2 regions of the Lysinibacillus sp. RU7 genome follow, and region 2 is predicted to be linked to the other one. Evidence: predicted binding sites of a transcription regulator. Region 2 holds the regulator's gene; the other holds the start of a gene.

Region 1 (3,219 bases), on a different contig from region 2:
CCGTAGGTGCAACAGTTAGTAAGTGCGAGTTGCGGATACCATTCGCTAATACGCCTTGGCGAATATGATCCGGCATCTTCTCCATAAAGCCTGTATGAATAAACGCTTCACGTAGACGTTTTGTTTCTTCTTCTGATTCGCCTTGTAAGAACGGGAAGCTGCCACGCTCTTGCCCAAGTTCGATGGATGCTTCATATGCTGCAACAGCAATCGTCTTGAAAATCTCATCGACAAGCTGATTCCCTTCTTCTGAACCGTATTCCTTTTCACAATAAATAAGTAAGTCTGCTAGACCCATGACACCAAGTCCAACACGGCGCTCACCAAGTGCTTGCTTACGGTTTTCTTCTAAGAAGTACGGCGTTGCATCGATTACGTTATCTTGCATACGTACGCCTACTTTCACTGTTTGGCGTAATGCGTCATAATCTACTGATTTTGAATCTTTCACTGCAAACTGAGCTAAGTTTACAGCTGCTAAGTTACACACTGAATATGGTGCAAGCGGTTGCTCACCACACGGATTTGTCGCTACAACTTGTTGACCATATGCTTTAGCATTTGTCATTTCATTTGCATTATCGATGAAGAAAATGCCTGGCTCTGCCGCGTATGTTGCACAAATATTAATTAAGTTCCATAACTCACGCGCCTTGATTTTACGGTATACGCGAACGCCATAACCTAGTCGTTCCCACTCACGTACATCGCCAACTTTGTGCCATTCTTCATTATAAATAGCCATTTCTTCCGGTGTATAGTTCGCTACATCTGGGAAACGCAATTCAAAGTCTAAATCATTTTCAACAGCATGCATAAATTCATTTGTTAATGTGACAGAAATATTGGCACCTGTTAAGAATTCTGAATTATGAACAGAGTATGTCCCACCGTCACGTAACTTTGCTTCTGCCTCACGAATGATGGCATCATTAAAGCCACCTAAACCTTGGATATTTTTATAATTCACAATCCCTTGATACATCGCTTCATCTTGTGGCGATAAAGGCTTGAATTTTAATTTTTCCTTTGCTAGACGAATGATGGACTCGTCCGTTGTATTTTCCATTAAGTAACGAAGAATACGTGGATTTTGCATTTTCGAAATAATGAACTCTACGATATCTGGATGCCAATCTGCTAACATAATCATCTGGGCACCACGACGAGAACCACCTTGCTCAACAAGGTGCGTCAGTTTGGCAATATCATCAAGCCAACTGACAGAACCGCTTGATTTACCATTAACACCGCGCGCTAATGTGTTGCGTGGACGAAGTGTTGAACCATTCGTCCCTACGCCACCTCCGCGGCTCATAATTTCCATTACTTGCTTGCGGTGATCACTAATCCCTTCACGTGAGTCTGCCACAAATGGCATAACATAACAGTTAAAGAATGTAACATCCGTTTGCGAACCTGCTCCGTAAATAACACGCCCTGCAGGAATGAATTTTAAGCTTACAAGTTGTTCATAAAACTTTTCAAACCATTCTTGGCGCAGTTCTGCCGTTTTTTCAACAGCCGCTAAACCTGTCGCATTACGCTTTGCAATTTGTTCATAATAAATTTCAAGCGGTTTTTCAATAATATCCAATGAACGAGTAATAATTCCTGTTGACTGTTCTTTTTCGTCTTCTAGTACATGACGGAAATCTTCCTCGATTAAGATATCTGCTGTTTTTGTTTCAGTATTAATGGATTGAACGATTCCAAGTCCACGTGCCGGGAATTTTGGGTCTTCTTTGACAGTTAACACAACAAAATCGCCTGACTTTAACGTTTTCTTTTCCGTATCCTTAAACGAATAGCGGTCAATCATCACAAGACGTGATACACCTTTATGCGTAATATGCATGTCCGGTGTAATCGGATGCACTTGCGGGAATTGCTCAATATCTTTGTTGAGCTGATCTACTTGGATGGTTTGCTCTAGCACACTTTCCATCAACGAGCCCCCTCTTTAATTGTTTTAAATCTTTTCCATAATCATACCTATCCATAACAAAAAATACAAACCAAACACAAGATGTTGTGTTTGATTTGAGTATTTGTTTCTATATATATGGTTGTATTTTATGCACTTAGAAAAGATTACTACAGAATTATTTTTCAAACAAGGGCTTGATTTTTTTTATTTTATATTAAACCCGCTTATATCAACGTTTTGTACAAGGAAAATTTTTTCAAACAAACGTTCTACTTTCTAAAATTCCATTCATCGTTTGCATACTTTTCCTTTTCTAACTGTTCTACGTATGCTAATTGCTCAGGTGTTAATTCATAAGGGATTAGCTCAATTTCTAATGCCTCTTGAAAACCTTGTTTAAAGGCTACTATACACTGTTCTACTGTAAATGGCTTGTCTACTAACCCATTGATTGCTACTGCCTTCTCAGGAAGCTTTACACGCATTTTTTCACGTATGGCTTCGCTTGAAAATTTAAACACAGATAATAACTTTTCTTCATCTAAATCCAGCAAAATCGCGCCATGTTGTAAAATAACACCTTTTTGACGCGTTTGTGCACTTCCCGCTACTTTTTTCCCTTCTACGACAAGTTCATACCAACTTGGTGCGTCGAAACAAACCGCACTTTTCGGGTTTTTTAAATCTTGTTGCTTTTCTTTTGTATCGGGCACACTAAAATACGCATCTAAACCGAGATTTTGAAATCCTTGCAATATCCCTTCACTTAGTACACGATATGCTTCTGTGACCGTTTTCGGCATATTTGGATAATCTTCTTCGACAATAATCGAGTATGTCAACTCATGTTCATGTAGTACCGCACGCCCCCCAGTTGGTCTTCTGACAAAACCTAACCCTTGACGACGTACTTCATCCATATCAATATCTTTATGTACACGTTGGAAATATCCAATCGACAATGTTGCCGGATTCCATTCATAAAAGCGGATAACTGGTGGAATTAACTTCTCACTATGCCAATTTAACAACGCTTCATCTAGCGCCATATTAAAGGATGGACGACAAGGTCCCGAATTAATAAAATACCATTGTTTCATAACAATGCCTCCATGAAAGTATTTAGTAAACTTACTCGACGTATGCCCCGTTCTCTTTTATAATATATCTGATAGATAGAAAGGAGAAATTTTAACGTGCAACAAGTATTTATTACAATCGCCATTATCCTAGGTGTGATCATTGCTTACGTACTGATTAATTCATTCCGTTTGAAAAAGGCCGTAACA
Region 2 (3,219 bases):
CGGTGCTCATCTTCACGTATTTTTTGCTCACAACGCACATACTTAATTTCAATATTTCCACGTAGCATATAAAGTTCAGGTACAAAGCCTGCTAGCATATTGCTACAACAGGCAGTCGATTGTGCACCACAACATGTAGCAGTTTGAGAAATAAATTCATCTAATTTTGATAAGCTTCTGTCGATGACACTTGATGTAATCTCATTTTCCATCACAAATTTTTGTACTTGTTTATCGGTTAAAATTTCTTTTCGCATCGCTTCATATCGCTCTTGAAAGGATGGAATTTTTATACTTTTTAATGCTCGATTAATCGGTTCGATGTTAATTCACCTGCCCATCTTGTCCTAGCTTTTGGAGTATTTTTTGTCGTTCCGCTTCAAAGTCTACTGTTGCAGCTGTCGTTGGCGCTTGAGACAACCCTTCATCACGCTTATAAAACCAATCTGGTACTTTTTCTTCACGTCCGCTCGCCTTTTTATAAACCTGCTTTTGTGGCGTATTCGCTTTTGATTCGTTTTCCGCCTTCCATTTCGCATATTTATCGCGTTCCTGACGGGCTAAATCCATTGCTTCCTTAGCTGTCTTTAAATTTTTCCGAATCCAGTGATCGGCAATTTTTTCAACATATTTTGTTGGTAAACGCATGTCCGTAGTTAGCATAACGTATTCAAGTAATACATTCACTACACCTATTGGCATATTATGCTTCATGACTAAGTCTTCCGCTAACTGTACAGAAGCTGGAATTGGCTCTTTCCCATTATTAATATCCCGTAACACTTGAATCGGTGGTGTATTTTCTAAATAATGTAACAGTTCTTGTTCTTTCGAGCGCTTTACTTCAGTAGTTGCTTTTGATTGCTGTTCAAATGTTTTAGCTAATTTTGGTGCATCTTTTGAAATCGTAATTTTATAATAATCTGCTGCTGCCTTTTTCAAACGTTCTACCGGCAATCTCATTGTATCGTCTAACGCTAAGACAACGACCTTCTGCATTTCAAGTGGTGATAGTTTATATAAAAAAGCGAGCTTCGCAATGAGCAGACGAGCTTCAGCCGTCAGCGCACTTAAAGGTACGAGTTGCTCTGACAGTCCCGCACGTAACAACTCAAAATCAAATTGCTCATAATAAAACGGATAACCTTGCTCGATATCACGTTCGTCTAGAATATCTTGTGGCACATTCGTATGCACAGGTTTATAGACATCTGTAAAGGTACGGGTCACTTCGCTATATCCCCTCTTATCAACTTGCTTACAAAAACGGTTTCGTAGCTTGCGATAAGCCTGCTCACCAATTTTACTAAATAAAAACATGGAGAGTAATGGATCTACAAAAAAATCACGCGCTTCTAATGGCCGTACCAATTCGTAAATAAATGCGCGACTATCCTGCTCATCCTTTCTCCATGTACGTAGTAAACCGATTGCTTCAAGTGCGATACGTGCCTCAAAAATAGCACGAACAGGCATACCGAGCACATTCATTAAATAATAATGCGTCATCGTACCTGTTGCATGATCTTCTCCTTCAGCCCAAAGCGTTAAATATAAACTAATGGGGTCGGGTCCTGTTAACGGTTGATAAAACAACGTTAGTAACTGTCGTTCATTTGTTGATAAAGCTTGAGGGAGCGTAATTTCAAAATGATCCGTCGCGAGCAATTCCTTATACATATGAACCACTTGCTTCACTCCTCACTTCATTATTTTTCATTCGTTTGCTTTTGTAATATATCTTTTAGTTCATCAATAAAAACATTAATGTCCTTAAATTGGCGATAGACGGAAGCAAAGCGAACATAGGCTACCTCATCGATTTGGGATAAGCGATCCATGACCATTTCACCAACGTCTTCTGAACGCACTTCTGGATTGCCGATACGACGTAAATCCTTTTCAATGGAAAACACTAAGTCTTCCAACACTTCAAGTGCTACTGGTCGTTTTTCACATGCACGAATCAGTCCACGCAATACTTTTTCACGACTAAATTCTTCGCGTGATCCTTCCTTTTTAACAACTATTAATGGTGTCTCTTCAAGTTTTTCAAACGTCGTAAAACGAAAGCTACATGACTCGCATTCACGTCGACGTCGAATCTCCTTATTATCATCTACCGGTCTTGAATCAACAACGCGCGTACCATTGTATTGACAAGATGGACATCTCATATAAACATTTCTCCTGATTCATTTCGATTTATTACAACTATTATAACAAATATTCTCGGATGAAAAACAGACATCCCTTTTGTTATTTTAAAAGCTTTCTTCTCAACGAAAGCTTATACTTCTCTACGAAAAAGAGGCTATCGCATAAAGCGGATAGCCTCTATTGTAGCCGATGAAAAAGTAACAATTCAATATACATATCAAAAAAAACATCAGCTCAACCAAATTTCAGTCGAGCTGTGCTTTTTTAAATCAATTATGCTTTTACCTTAGCTAATTCATTTACTACTTTTCTCGCTAAGTCTACTACACGAGCTGAATAACCCCACTCGTTGTCGTACCAAGCTAATACTTTTACTTTACGATTGCCCATCACCATTGTTGTTAAACCATCAATTGTGGATGAGTAAGTTGTTGTATTGTAGTCAGATGATACTAATGGCTCCATTGAGAAGTTTAAAATCCCTTTCATTGGACCTTCAGCAGCCGCCACGAATGCAGCATTTACTTCTTCTACTGTTACATCTTTCTGCAAGTCAACTACTAAGTCAACTAAAGAAACGTTTGGTGTTGGTACACGAAGTGCCATACCGTGTAATTTTCCTTTTAACTCAGGTAATACTAAAGCTAATGCTTTTGCAGCACCTGTTGAAGTTGGAATGATAGAAGAAGCACAGTTACGTGCACGACGTAAGTCTTTGTGCGGATTGTCAATATTGTTTTGATCGTTTGTATAAGCGTGAACAGTTGTCATTAAACCGTTCTCAATACCAAATGTATCATTTAATACCTTCGCTACAGGAGCTAAACAGTTTGTTGTACAAGATGCATTTGAAATCACATCATGTTTTGTAATGTCTAATAAATTATCATTTACGCCAAGTACAACTGTAATGTCTTCATTTTTACCTGGAGCAGTTAAAATGACTTTTTTCGCACCAGCTTCTAAGTGCATCGCTGCCTTTTCACGGTCGTTGAATTTACCAGTTGCTTCGATTACTAACTCTACGCCCATGTCTTTCCATGGTAATAATTTTGGATC

The links. Region 2 encodes NrdR, which represses ribonucleotide reductase genes. Its sites were predicted from a motif close to AACACNATATATNGTGTT; they were not measured.
Region 1: a site for NrdR is predicted at 2,022-2,039, ahead of AC3II9_RS11115 (vitamin B12-dependent ribonucleotide reductase). Genes of this name have one in related genera too.

Annotation. Positions count from the first base shown of each region.
Region 1 covers NZ_JBYQFK010000013.1:44,113-47,331, reverse strand. The annotation lists gene AC3II9_RS11115 (vitamin B12-dependent ribonucleotide reductase) at 1-1,948, opposite strand, end outside; gene AC3II9_RS11110 (lipoate--protein ligase family protein) at 2,200-3,030, opposite strand; gene AC3II9_RS11105 (rhodanese-like domain-containing protein) at 3,127-3,219, shown strand, end outside.
Region 2 covers NZ_JBYQFK010000028.1:26,616-29,834, reverse strand. The annotation lists gene dnaI (primosomal protein DnaI) at 1-314, opposite strand, end outside; gene AC3II9_RS17595 (replication initiation and membrane attachment family protein) at 325-1,680, opposite strand; gene nrdR (transcriptional regulator NrdR) at 1,710-2,177, opposite strand; gene AC3II9_RS17585 (glyceraldehyde-3-phosphate dehydrogenase) at 2,434-3,219, opposite strand, start outside.